DNA from 4 places in the Arthrobacter sp. StoSoilA2 genome. Region 2 is predicted to be linked to each of the others. Evidence: riboswitches for the same ligand, from Rfam matches in the RefSeq annotation. Region 2 holds a riboswitch; each other region holds the start of a gene.
The links. A riboswitch is a leader RNA that binds a small molecule or an ion and turns the genes downstream of it on or off. The one in region 2 is predicted to bind cyclic di-AMP.
Positions count from the first base shown of each region.

Region 1 (3,359 bases), 680 kb from region 2:
GCTGGCGCGCAACCAATAGCCGGGGCCGAAGAAACCCTCGGGGTTCTCCTTCCAATGCCCACTATTCTCGGTTGGCAATGCCGAATCAAGGCGACTTTGGGCTATGTGGATAACGGTCCGGGCTCGGTTTCCGGCACGCTCACCACGCGCCGGGTTGCGCTGCGGATGAACATCCAAAACACGCTGTCGCCGAGGCTATCCATGGCAGAAAAAGTTCGGTAGTGTTCGAGTCACCGAATGGCCGGCAAAGGTGTCCCAGGACACAACCCGGCCATTTATTTGCGGCCGCTTGGGGAACTCGGACGCGATCCAGCGCGCTGCCGAAAGGCACACACGTCAAGGAGGAACCCAAGCAGTGTCACTCACTCCTGATTCCGTCACGGAACGGACTACCACCGTGGTGATCGGCACCGGCCTCTCCGGCCTGGCTGTTGCCAGCGAGCTCAGCCGCTACGGCGTCGGTTCCATCGTGCTGGATGGCTTTGGTTCTTTATCGACCACCGGACCAGCGGTCCACACGGGAATGCTCCAGCGCTGCGACGCAGCAGACCCCGCGGCAATGCAGGAGCGCAACGAGATCCTGCGCCATTTGCGCAACTACGCCGCCAGCCATCACTTGGATGTCCGCACCACCACACGCGCTGTCCGGCTGGACTTCCTGGGTGGCGACTCGTCGTTGCAGCTTGGATACGGACCCGTCGCAAGCCTGACCACGGGCAGTCTGAGGGCTGGGATGAGCGTCTATGGCCCCCTTGAATCCACCCCACGTCAATGGGCCGTGCATACAGCCAGCGGGGTTCTCCTGGCAGACCACATCGTGGTGACGCGCTGCGCCCAGAGCCAGCTGCGCCGAATGCTTGCCGATCTGGGAATCGCCATAGGCCAGAACCTCGTGGCAGCCATGCGTGCAGTCGGGATGCACTTGGTGGGCGTTGGGGAACTTATTACACCCACGCCCAAGGAAGTACTACGGCAAGCCAAGGCAGTGGGGCAAGCGATCTCATCCAAGGTGGCCCTCCCCGCCGGGCCGGGCATCGCCCTCGCGTAGAACCTGACCTGGAGCCTTTACCTGGAACCCTGCGCGTAGATACCTGGCAGAGAACCCTGGCCTTGAAACGATCGAGCCAACCAAAGCATGTTCCTAAAAAGAACAAAAATTAACCCAAAAGGCCGGCGCCTCCGAAGACATTTGTCCTCGAAAGCACCGGCCTCTGAGTTGGAGCGTGAAGCTTAGGCGCCAGCGCGTACGTACGTGATGGGGCCGGTTGCGGTGAGCCAGCTGATCGGGTGGATGCCCGTCTGGTTGCCGTTGATGCCACCGCTGATAGCCTGGCCGTTGCCGATGTAGATGGCTACGTGGCCGGACTGGACGATCATGTCACCGGGCTGGGGGTCGCTGACAACCTTGCCGTAGTTCAGGAACTGCATGGGTGCGAGGTCGCCAACCGGGATACCTGCGGAGCCGAGGGCCCGTTCCACCATCGCGGTGCAATCCTGCATGATGCCGATCTGGGCGTAAGCCGAGGCGACCATGGCAGCGTTGATGCCACCAACAGCCGGAGCTGCAGCAGGCGCGGATGCCACGGGGGCGGTAGCCGTAGTGGTTGCAGCGGCCTGGACGGTAGCAGTTGCGGGAGCCTTCTTGGCCGCCGGAGCCGGAGCAACAGGAGCCGGCTTTTCAATGACGGGAGCCGCTACGGAAGCAACCGCGGGGCGCTCGAAGTTGATGGTGGCCGTCGATGCGGCCGTAACAACCTTGGTGGGACCCTCGGTGACGGTCTCGGCGACAGTTGCAGGGCTGGAGTCGCGCTGAACAGGGGTCTCTGCTGCGTGGGCAGCGATGGAGCCCGTGAGGACCAGGCCTGAAGCTGCTGCGATGACAGCGGCTTGGCGACCTGCGCCGGATGCGTTGCTGGCAACAGCCTTGGAGATGGAGATGAACGGATTAGGACGTACGCTGTCCGCCTTACGACGGCCGCGAAGAATGCGTGAAGACATGAAAGAGCCTCTCCCGATGCCTGCGAGGTTAGCTGTCGGATTCGGATGGGAGTCACCCGGCCACTATCCCCCGCTGTGCAGCGGAAGCTTCGTGACTTCACCCCAAGGCGCGCTCTGAAAGCGGGCCAAAATGGGTTCCCCGTCTCTGCCGTAGGTTTGTCTGCGAACGGATTCCGGACTGCGGCAGAGCTAGGCAATCAGACCGGAATGCCCGTTACGTGGAACAGGCACAGGTACAACCGTACGGGAAGATCACCCCAAAGTCACATTTACGTAACGAGCAGTTCGTTTTTGGCGTGTCGCAGTAACCGTTTCGAGATCTTCGCAAGTATGTAGAAAACCCCGCTATTCCGGGGAATTTTCGCCATCCGGGTCGTTGGGGGCCGCTAGCTTCTTCCGGGCTGTAACAGCGAGGAAGATCACGAGACCGATCGCCACCACAGCGAGGCCAATGATGCTCCAGGGGAAGGGCTGGGAAGCTGCCGGAGCCGCCTGAGTATTTTCCGTACCGGGGGCCGCTGTGCCCGCCGTCGGAACAGCCGCCGAAGCCGGGGAGGAGGCACCTGCCGAGCCGCTCGCCGTCGTCGTGCTTGTGCCGGAAACTGTGAACTTGAAGTTTCCCTCGATCGGGTGGGAGTCTGAACTGACCACACGCCACACCACGGTGTATTCGCCGGCTGGAGCGCCCTGACGCAGCTTCTGGACAGCCCTGTTGTCGATGATTTCCACTGCGCCATCTGCCCAGTTTTCGCCCCCGGCGGTGACGGTCACGCCGGAACCGATGGCCAGTGGCTGGTTGTTGAACGTGATGGATACCGACGCCGGCACTTCAGCCACCCGGGCACCGTTGGCCGGAGTTGTTGATTCGGCGACGTCGTGCGCGGAGGCCGGAGCAGCTCCAAGCAGCAACGCGGAAGCGAAAGCAAGAGCGGCTACGACGGCGGCCAGAAGCGGGCGGATGGTACGCATGGGGCGGTTTCTCCTAGTGTTGGCTTCCTTACAGACTAGGCGAACCGTTCCAGCACCCCACATTGGCGGGCATAGGATTTGAGAGCAAACTCCCCCGATCCCCGGAGACCTTCATGCTTAAACAAGGTTCTGCAATCGACCGCTACTTCAAGATCTCCGAGCGCGGGTCCACATACTCGCGGGAAATCCGCGGCGGCTTCGCGACCTTCTTCGCCATGAGCTACATCGTGGTGCTGAACCCGCTGATCCTCTCCGGGGCAGACTCGAGCGGAGCATCGCTCGGCTTCACGGCCGTAGCGGCAACCACTGCCTTCGTTGCGGGCATCCTCACGATCCTCATGGGCGCCTGGGCGAAGCACCCCTTCGCCGTGGCAACGGGCCTGGGAGTGAAC
Region 1 covers NZ_AP024643.1:369,107-372,465, reverse strand. The annotation lists gene LDN82_RS01805 (FAD-binding protein) at 356-1,048, shown strand; gene LDN82_RS01800 (NlpC/P60 family protein) at 1,231-1,998, opposite strand; cyclic di-AMP (ydaO/yuaA leader) riboswitch at 2,002-2,194, opposite strand; gene LDN82_RS01795 (copper resistance CopC family protein) at 2,344-2,967, opposite strand; gene LDN82_RS01790 (NCS2 family permease) at 3,081-3,359, shown strand, end outside.
Region 1: linked by a shared signal. The riboswitch ahead of LDN82_RS01800 (NlpC/P60 family protein) and the one ahead of LDN82_RS04940 (M23 family metallopeptidase) in region 2 are both predicted to bind cyclic di-AMP.

Region 2 (3,359 bases):
GTCAGGAATCTGCGGGTGTCATAGTCCGCCACGTGGAATGCCGGACCACCACAGGCATTCCGGCCCAGGGAAAAATTATCCAGAGTAATTCCAAATAAGCTAGGCTTGGATTGACGTTCCGGAGGTGTCGGTTGCACACCGTCCACCTTGGCTGGGACGCGGTACGGTGGAGATTACGCAAGAAATGCGTTCGAGGAGAGCTGAGCTGGATGACGGATCTGATCGATACCACTGAGATGTATCTTCGGACCATTTTGGAGCTTGAAGAAGAGAACATCGTGGCTCTTCGCGCACGCATCGCGGAGCGTCTGCGGCACTCGGGTCCCACGGTTTCCCAGACCATTGGACGCATGGAGCGTGACGGCCTGGTGATTGTGTCCAACGACCGCCACCTGGAGCTGACCGAAGTCGGGCGCAAGCGGGCCACCGAGGTCATGCGGAAGCACCGCCTTGCCGAGAGGCTCCTGGCGGACGTCATTGGTCTGGACTGGGCATACGTTCATGACGAAGCATGTCGCTGGGAACACGTCATGAGCGAACGGGTGGAACGGCGGCTCTATGAGTTGTTGGAGCACCCCACAGAGTCACCATATGGCAATCCTATTCCGGGCTTGGAAGCCCTTGGCGGCCTCGCCAACAAGCCTCTTTCCCGCGTGGACGTGAACCTGCTGCATGCGATGGACGGGTACGCTGCCGATTCGCGTGTAGTGGTCAGCCGGCTTGCTGAACCCATCCAGGTTGAGCCCGAGCTCCTCACCCAGCTCGATGAAGGCGGAATTCGTCCTGGCGCAACCGTCTCCTTGGAACGGGTGGGGGAGTACATCTCCGTCCGCGTTCCGGGCATTGAAGGAGCACTGGAGTTGCCTCCCGAGGTCGCTGCGCACGTCTTCGTCGCCGTCAGCTGACTCTGACTTGCCCTGACCACGGGAGTGTCGGATCTCACTTTGTGGTGGTTGGCGCGCGTGTGACCTGCGGCTTTCCGCGACTGATGATATGGAGCACCCGCAACACGGTCGTTTTGGAAAGATAACGAATTTATTACTGCGGGCTTTAATCACCTATAGTTATCTACTAGCGCCGATACCAAAGCGTTACCTGATCTGGAGCCGAGCTCTGCCAGCAGATCAGGTGTGTCATCAACTACTGGCAGAGGCGGGGGAACCACAAGCGGCTGCCTAAAGAAGCAGCCTTGGGGTGAAGTCCGCAGCAGAAGTGCCTACTAACGCAAGTCCTTCCGGGGATACCTGTGTGCCGTTTGCGCTTCGTGCGGACCGGGTCTTTGAACTCTCTGACCCGAATCCGACAGCTAACTTCGCAGGCTTTCCAGAGAGGAACAGAGTTTGACATCGCAGAACGTCAGGGGCCGTCGCCGTGCGTCCGGCCCCACTGCTGAGCTGCGGCCAGCCCGCGCCGCAATGGAGATCCGGCCACGCGACACCCCGCGTCAGGTGCGCCGCCGTAAGAGCCCGTTGCGCCAGGTAGCCGACTTCGCGTCAGCCAGTGGTGTAGGGCAGAAGGCCGGTGTCGCGCTTGCAGCCACCGGACTTGCCCTGACTGTAGGTCTGCCTGCCACAAGCCCCGTCATGGCCACGTCGGAATCGGGCCAGACCGAGGCGGCGCTCTCCGTGCCCGGTGGCAGCCAGCCCGAAGTTTCTGCAGCAGCCTCTGCCAAAATCGATTTCAGTCGTGCCGCAGTGGCCACAGCCGCTGACCCGGACGGCAAGCTCAAGCAGCTGTTGAGCGCCCAGTCAGCGGGGAGCATTCAGCGTGCTTCCTCACTTGGCACCTTGGGAAGTCCTCTGGACAAGCTGGTCACGGCATCGCCGTTTGGCTACCGCGTCAGCCCCCTTACCGGCGGCACCGGTGACTTCCACCGTGGCCAGGACTTCGTGGCCCAGTGCGGAACCGCCGTCCACGCCGCCGCTGCAGGCAAGGTCACGTTCGCCGGGTGGCATGAGTACGGCGGAGGCAATCGCGTTGTGATTGATCACGGCAACGGCCTTGAGACCACGTACAACCACCTGTCGTCCTTCAACGTCAAGGTGGGGCAGACTGTCAGCCGCGGCGATACCGTCGCGCTGAGTGGCACCACAGGAGCATCTACCGGCTGCCACCTCCACTTCGAGGTCCAGGTAAACGGCGAAGTCGTAGATCCCATGGGCTGGCTCTGAGCAATTTGATGGTTGTCTCTCGCATCCATGACACGCCCCGTGACCTGAATGTGACATTCACGAACATCTGTTGTACCGTCTAAAGCGCATCGGCTTTTTAGGGGGCCGGTGCACTTGAGTGGATTGCCTAGCTCTGCCACCACTCGAGGTCCGTTCGCAAAAATCGTCTGGCAGGGGCGGGGGAACCAATTTTGGTCTTCGAGTCAGAAGACCTTGGGGTTAAGTCGCAAAAGCTTCCTTGAAGCCGCGCGGCCGGATGACTCCCATCCGAATCCGACAGCTCACCTCGCAGGCATTGGGAGAGGCTACCTTCGTGTCATCACGCACTACCCCTGCGCGCCATCGCGCCGAATTGGTTCGCACGAACCCGTTGAACACCCTTTCCAAGGCTGTCTCAACCAATGCAGGCACCGTAGGCCGCCAAGCCGCCGTTCTGGCCGCAGCCTCGGGGCTCGTTCTCAGTGTTGGACTCCCGGCCCAGGCCGCTGACACCGACGTTTCGAAGTCGGAATCTTCCAGCACCCAGCAGTTGGTCGCCACCGCAGTTGTTACCGCGGAGCCCACCGCAACGGTTTCCTTCGAAAGCCCCGTTGTGGTCACCAAGGAAGCTCCCAAGGTTCAGCGGGCCTCCCAGCGCACGTCGACCGAAGACCAAGCGAACAGCACCCTCGGTGCCCTGTCCTCCAAGGCCAAGGATGCTGCTTCAAGCGCGGCAGCCTCCGGACTTGCAGCAATTGCCTACACCGGCATCGGCCACCCCTACGTTTGGGGCGGCACTTCCCCCAACGGCTGGGACTGCTCCGGATTTACCCAGTGGGTTTACGCCCAGGCCGGCATCAGCATCCCCCGCGTCAATGCCTGGACGATCATGACCCCCACCAGCACCCCTGCCCCTGGCGACCTCGTCGTTCAGAACGGCGGAGCCCACGTGGGCATCTACGTCGGCAACGGCATGATGATCAGCGCTTTGAACCCCAGCCAGGGCACGCTCCTGCACTCCGTGGCCTCCACAGGCACATCCTCGTTCTACACCCTCCGCTAGGAAATCCCATTCGGGGTAAGCCAGCATGCCCCCCAAGTGCTGGCAGCCCATAACCCGCGTGCGGTCCCAGCGTGCGCGGCTACGAAAAGAGAGTAATCATGACCAGTGCAAACAAGGTTGCACGGCATAGAGCTGAGGCCCCCAAG
Region 2 covers NZ_AP024643.1:1,047,370-1,050,728, forward strand. The annotation lists gene LDN82_RS04935 (metal-dependent transcriptional regulator) at 210-905, shown strand; cyclic di-AMP (ydaO/yuaA leader) riboswitch at 1,095-1,336, shown strand; gene LDN82_RS04940 (M23 family metallopeptidase) at 1,341-2,171, shown strand; cyclic di-AMP (ydaO/yuaA leader) riboswitch at 2,296-2,480, shown strand; gene LDN82_RS04945 (C40 family peptidase) at 2,485-3,213, shown strand; gene LDN82_RS04950 (NlpC/P60 family protein) at 3,312-3,359, shown strand, end outside.

Region 3 (3,359 bases), 230 kb from region 2:
ACAGGCTTGCAGCAAACGCCCGCGCGTTGGCGGAAGGCCTCGCTGGTATCCCGGGCGTGGAAATTCTCAACGATGTCGTTTTCACGCAAGTATCGGTCGTCTTCGGAAGTGATGACCGCACACGCCGCGTTACTCAGCGGCTCATGGCCGAAGGCATTGTGTGGATGTCCGGTTCCTCGTGGCGCGGACGCGATATCCTGCGAATTTCGGTGAGTAACTGGTCCACGGACGCAGGTGACGTAGCTGCCTCCATCGCAGCCGTTCGAGGTGCGGCAGAGGCCGAACCGGAAGCATAGAGGCGTCCTGTTACAAGGCCGAGCGCGCCTTCTCCAGGTATGCCATCAACCCGCCCAGCTGCTCAGCGGTCCACGGCAGTCCCGCGCTGATGGCCTGGCTGTTTTCCTGCCAGGTTGCACGTGCTGCGGCTTTGGTGTCCTCACTGGAGTGGAACATGGAACCTATGCCGTCCCATGAGCGCACCCATTCCTGGACTGAGGGGTCCGTGACGGGCCTGTCGGCTTGGACGTGCGCCAGTCCTTCTTCCACAAGGGCAGCCCACTGCTTCTTGGCAGCTTCGACTTTTTCTGCGCCGAGTTCTTCCCGCTTGTCCGCGAGTTGCTGGCGTTGTTCGGCTGTGAAGTTGTTTTCGAGCACGGTAATCATCTCCAACGTTGACATGAATTGTTCAGGGGTGGGCATGGCGTGTCCGTCCATGCGTGACAACAGCTCGCCCAAACGGTTTTGGAGCGCTTGGAGTTGCCGGGCGTGCTCCTGCACATGGACCAGCTGCTGTTGGAGGAGGCCCCGAAGGGACTCCAGATCATCCTCGGGCGCTTGCAGCGCCTTGCCGATGGCCGCGAGCGGAAGCCCCAGCATCTGAAGCGATCTGATCCGGTATAGCCGGCGTAGGTCGCCCTCCGAATACCTGCGATGACCGGACGATGTCCTTTGGCTTGCGGACAGCAGCCCGATCTCGTCGTAGTGGTGGAGCGTCCGCACGCTGACACCACATGCTGTGGCCAGCTCACCGATGCTCCACGGCCCGGATCCTGTTGTTCCCGTCATGGGCACAACGCTAAGTCCTGACGCAACGTCAGGTGCAAGTGGGTGTGAAACCCGGAAGGCACATTTAACGCGAAAACCGCCCCGCCTCCCGCCCGGGCGCATCAGTACTGCTGCGAACGGCGGAAAGCGGGGCGGCAATCGGGCCCTGCATGGTTTGAGCCCGCTGGGGTGGGCTCAAGCCTGCTTATTGAGTCGGCTTAGTACCAGTTGTTGGCCAAGTGGAAGGCAAGGGCCGCCGAGGGGGAGCCGTAGCGTTCCTTGATGTAGTTCAGGCCCCACTTGATCTGGGTCTGGTAGTTGGTCAGCCAGTCATCGCCTGCGGTTGCCATCTTCGAAGCGGGCAATGACTGCACGATTCCGTAGGCACCACTGGAGGTGTTGGTCGCGGTGGTCCGCCAGTTGGATTCCTTCTCCCACAGTGTGTTCAGGGCAGTCATTTCACCCGGACCCCAGCCGTAGTTGGCGAGGATGCTGGCGGCGTATGCCTTGGCAGCGGCGGGATCGTCCACGGCCTTGGGAGTGGCGGCTGCGGCTGCGGCTGCAGCAGCGGCGGCATCGGCAGCCTGCTTGGCGGCTGCATCAGCGGCAGCCTTTTCGGCGGCGGCCTGTGCGGCAGCTGCCTGGTCGGCGGCGGCTTTCTCGGCCGCAGCCTTTTCGGCGGCGGCTTGTGCCGCAGCTGCCTGGTCTGCAGCGGCCCTGTCTGCAGCGCCCTTCTTGGCAGCAGCATCCAAGGACGCTGAGATTTCAGCTGTTTTGTTGCTGGCCTGGGCGGTAGCCTGCGTCTCGGACGCCCGGCTCGTTTCGGGGAGATTGAATGCGGCGTTTGCGGCCTGGCCAAGCGATGCGACGCCCAATGCTGCGGCAACGACTCCTGCAACAACGGACATTCGTTGCCCGGTCTTGCCGCGGCGTGCAGCGTTCTTCAGAACGGTTTGCGACTTCGTCAGGGGAGCGTTGTGATCGTCACGGTGACGCGCGGAAGGGCGCGTCTGATCGTTGAATTCAGACATGTGTGATTACCTCTCAGCGCCTGCGGAGTTAGCTGTCGGGTTCGGATGAGGTCATCCGGCCGCGCGCGTAGCTGCGGCTTCACCCCAAGGGCAAGGAAAGTACTGTGCCCGGAGACTCTGGGTCCCCCGTCTCTGCCTCGAATGAGAACGGAACTCCGGGAAGTGGCAGAGCTCGGCGCATCCCGGGTGTGGGCCAGTTAGGGGCGACCCACCCTTTCGAAGGTACAGGAGGTTTCGGCTTAAGTCACATTTGGGTAACAGAGATCACGTTCACGGCGAGTCATGTTGCCTGATTCGTTATATGCGTTCGTTCAAAGCTGCGGGGAGTCGGAGAGTGAACTCCGTGCGTCCCGGCTGGGACGTTACTTCCACACTGCCGCCATGCGCCTGGACGATGGATTCGACGATTGACAAGCCCAATCCGGAGGTCCCTTCCGACCCCGATCTCGCCGCGTCAGCCCGGGCAAAACGCGAGAAGATTCGCCCCTGGAAAGCAGTCGGAATACCAGGCCCGTTGTCCGTGACGGTGACCACCGCGCTACCGTCGGCGGAAAGCATGACGCCTGCGACCACCGTGGTACCTGGATCGGTGTGCTTGCGGGCGTTGGACAGCAGATTGGCCAGCACCTGATGCAGCTGGGTTGCGTCCCCGCGCACCGTAATGGGCTCGTCAGGGAGTTGTAGCTTCCAGATGTGGTCCGGTGCCATCACCTTTTCGTCGCTGACTGTCTCGATCACCAGCTGCGTCAGGTCCACATCCGTGACCTTCAACGGCTGGCCTTCATCCAGGCGCGCCAACAACAACAGGTCCTCCACAAGCGTGGTCATCCGTTCCGACTGGCTCTGGACCCGCGCCAGCGACTTCCTGCCGTCCTCCGTGAAGTTCTCCGTCATACGAAGCAGCTCGGTGTATCCACGGATGGCGGTCAGCGGTGTCCGAAGTTCGTGGGAGGCATCGGCAACGAACTGCCGGACCTTGGTTTCGCTCTCCTGACGGGCTTCCAGGGCCCTGGAAACGTTGTTGAGCATTTGGTTCAAAGCGTGGCCCACGCTGCCAACTTCAGTTCCAGGATGAGCGGCCGACGGCGGTACGCGCACCGCGAGTGCCACCTCACCGGCGTCGAGGGGAAGGCGCGATACTTTCGTTGCAACCTCCGAGAGTTGCTCCAGTGGCCGCATGGTCCGGCGGATGATGACGGTGCCGGCGAGGCCGATCAGCACCAGGCCGCCAAGTGAAACAAACACCATGGTCCATACCAGCGAGGCCTCGGCATTTTGCTTGTC
Region 3 covers NZ_AP024643.1:821,533-824,891, forward strand. The annotation lists gene LDN82_RS03950 (pyridoxal-dependent decarboxylase) at 1-296, shown strand, start outside; gene LDN82_RS03955 (MerR family transcriptional regulator) at 307-1,065, opposite strand; gene LDN82_RS03960 (hypothetical protein) at 1,263-2,075, opposite strand; cyclic di-AMP (ydaO/yuaA leader) riboswitch at 2,079-2,263, opposite strand; gene LDN82_RS03965 (HAMP domain-containing sensor histidine kinase) at 2,373-3,359, opposite strand, start outside.
Region 3: linked by a shared signal. The riboswitch ahead of LDN82_RS03960 (hypothetical protein) and the one ahead of LDN82_RS04940 (M23 family metallopeptidase) in region 2 are both predicted to bind cyclic di-AMP.

Region 4 (3,359 bases), 1.4 Mb from region 2:
TGCCACCACCTTGAAGGTGGCTGGCATGCCAGTGGTGGTCTGGGCGCTGGGGCGCTTCGTGTTCGGCTTGGAGGGTCAGCACCTCTTGGCCAGCGTCATCATGGCCGCACTGCCAACCGCACAGAACGTCTTCCTATTCGCTTCTCCCTACGGACGCGGGATGACAATGGCCCGGGATGTCATCCTCTGTACAACAGTCCTGTGCATCGGGGCGTTGGTTATGGTTGCGTGGCTGCTTGGATAGAAGCGATCGAGGCCGGGAAAAAGCGACACACGAAACAAAAGAGGCAGGCACCCGGGTGGAGCAGTTCAGGGTCGGGTGCCCGCCTCATCTTGTTGTCGTGATTCCGGTTCCTGTGATTCCTTAGGCCCGGCGCAACCGCTGGCAGCTCCAGCGGCCCATCCGATTGCGGAAGGTGGCAGTGCGGCTGCTGCTGCAGTACCGGCCATGCCATCCGACGTGCGCGCTGGTCCTGGGAAGCCGCGTGCTCATTTCAAGATCCCTGTGGCGCCGTCAAGTATGCCGTCCAGGTCCAGGGGTGAATCGCTGGACGGTGTGGTGGTGCTGGGACTGCCGGTCGGCTTTGGCTTTGGCGCCGGAGCCTGTGTTGGAGTGGGTGCCGGAGTAGGTGCCGGAGTGCCGGTGGGGGTCGGCGTCGTCGTGGCAGGTGGGGTGGTGACCGTGTCCGACGGAACCGGGCTCGGGGCCGGCTGGGTTGGAACAGGAGTTGTCACGCCCGGGACGGGAACAACAGCCGACGGGACTGCCGAAGGCACCCAAACAGGATCCGCGAGTGACACTTGCGGAGTCGGAAGGGACGACGACGGCGCCTGGTCGGGTGCCTCTCCTGACGACTGCGTTGCTACGGTTGCCGGCTTTCCGGCCTCGCTGGTGGCCGACGACGCGGAGGCGCTGGCGTATGACGAGCTGGGTGCAGGGGTAGCCGAAGTTGACTGCCTGCTGTCGCTACCCGTCTTTGCGTCGCTTGCTTCCTGGGCCGGCGTTTCCTGCCCGAAGAAGGGAAGCTCGAAGGCCTGGCTCATGGTGCCAACGGTCAATACCAAGCCCAAGGCCCCAGCGACGACCGCCATGCGCTGGCCCATTGTTTTGACCGATGCGGCCTTGGTGAGCACGGCGTGTGGTTCATGGCTGAAGGATGACCCACCCAAGGACGAAGCTCCCAGGGACGAAGCTCCGAAGGCAGGGGCGCCGCCTGCCGGGGTTTCGCCAGCAGTTGCCGCCTTTCGGGCCGTACCGCTCCCGGATTCCTGTGCGCGAAGGGCTTTCCGGCTTGCGAGACCAGAGGCGGCGGTCGCGGCTGCGGCAAGCTGTGCGGGGCTCTTAGCCTGAACGATCGGGATGGCAGCGGTGGCAGGTTCGGGATTCGCTGCGGGTTCGGGCGCGACCGGTTCGGGCGCCTGAACGGTCGGGATGGCAGCGGTGGCAGGTTCGGGATTCGCTGCGGGTTCGGGCGCGACGGGTTCGGGCGCCTGAACAGCTGGAATCGCAGCAGTTGCCGGCTCAACGGGAGCAGGGTCCGCCGGAGCAGAGTCCGCTGTTGCAGAATCCGCTGGTGCTGTTTCTGCTGGAGCAGTTTCAGTGGGGACTGTCTCAGCAGAAATAGCTGCCTGGGCTGCCCGTTCACGCTCTGCCGCCCGAGCGGCCGCGCGCGTGGTGGGTGCCGCCGTTTGGGGATTGGAAGCAGAAGCGGGAATAGAAGCAGTGGCGGGTTCCGGCGTCGCGCCTGCTAAACCTGCTTCTGCTTCCGGCGTGCTGGTGGAGGATCCGCTGGGTTGGGCCCGACGGCGTCCGGTTGGCTGGGTACGCTCGCGCGCTATTTGGGCGCGGCGCGGCTGATCCATGGTTGGGGACATGGTGGTTGCCTCTCAACGCCTGCGAGGTTAGCTGTCGGGTTCGGACGAGGCCGTCCGGCCGCACATGGCGGCTTCACCCCAAGGGCCTAGGGAAAAATCAGGCCCGGGAACTCTGGGTCCCCCGTCTCTGCCGCGGGTCTGGCGGATTCCGGTTTGCGGCAGAGCTCGGCGTCAACCCGGAAGCGGCCCAGCGGAGATGAGGGTCGCTCTTCGACGGTACATGAGCGGCATAGCAAAGTCACATTAATGTAACGGGCGGGACGCCTTCCGGCTCGAAGGCCCGTTAGGACTTAGGCTCCGGGGCCGGAGCCGGGGCTGGCAGCTCGTACTGGATCCTTTGGACTTGGTGTGCGTAATGGGTCTCGGGTCGGAAAATTTCGTCGGCCACACCAAGCATCCCACCCGTGGCGCCGCGCCGGACTTTACCCTTGCTGTTCTGGCGCAAGACCCAGAACCAAAGGGCCGCAATGAGGGCAGGTGCTGCCAGCACTGCCACTAGTACGGCCAAGATATCCATGGCCCAAGACTAGCTTCCGCCGCGGGCGGCAGGTAGAACATAGTCGTATGGACCTCCCAGTGATGCCGCCCATTTCGCCCATGCTTGCCAAGTCTGTTCCTTCGATCCCTGATGTGGGCCATTTTGAGCCAAAGTGGGACGGGTTCAGGACCATCGTTTTCAAAGATGGCGATGAGATCATCCTGGGTAGCCGAAACGAACGTCCTATGACACGGTATTTCCCTGAGCTGGTGGAAGCCCTTCGGAAGAATCTCCCGGACAAATGCGTGATCGACGGCGAGATCGTCCTCATAACCGGGAACAGGCTCGACTTCGAGGGTCTTCAGCAGCGCATCCATCCCGCCGACAGTCGTGTGCGGATGCTGGCCGAAAGCACCCCGTCCTCCTTCATCGGATTCGACGTCCTAGCCCTGGGAGACGAGAACCTCATGGACAAGCCGTTTTCCGAGCGTCGCGCCGCCTTGGAGAAGGCACTGGCCAAGGCTGAGGCGCCCGTTTACGTAACACCGGCGGTGACGGACATTGATCAAGCACAGGAGTGGTTCGTGCAGCTCGAAGGTGCTGGGCTTGACGGCATACTTTCCAAACCGCTCGAGGGGACGTATCAACCGAATAAGCGCGTCATGTTCAAAACCAAGCATGAACGGACCGCGGACTGCGTGGTGGCCGGATTCCGCTGGCATAAAACGGGAAAGGTTGTCGGGTCGATGCTGCTTGGGCTGTATAACGACGCCGGTCAGCTGCAGCACGTGGGGGTGGTGGCTTCATTTCCCATGGCCAAGCGCGAAAGCCTGGTGGCTGAACTTGAGCCATACCAGACGGAGTTCAGCGAGCATCCTTGGGGTCAGTGGGCCGACCAAGGAGATGCCGCCGCTACTGGTTCCCGGATGCCGGGCGCGCAAAGCCGGTGGAGCGGCGGCAAGGACTTCTCCTTTGTTCCCCTTCGGCCCGAGCTCGTCATCGAGGT
Region 4 covers NZ_AP024643.1:4,566,675-4,570,033, reverse strand. The annotation lists gene LDN82_RS20850 (AEC family transporter) at 1-244, shown strand, start outside; gene LDN82_RS20845 (hypothetical protein) at 490-1,875, opposite strand; cyclic di-AMP (ydaO/yuaA leader) riboswitch at 1,878-2,029, opposite strand; gene LDN82_RS20840 (hypothetical protein) at 2,159-2,392, opposite strand; gene LDN82_RS20835 (ATP-dependent DNA ligase) at 2,440-3,359, shown strand, end outside.
Region 4: linked by a shared signal. The riboswitch ahead of LDN82_RS20845 (hypothetical protein) and the one ahead of LDN82_RS04940 (M23 family metallopeptidase) in region 2 are both predicted to bind cyclic di-AMP.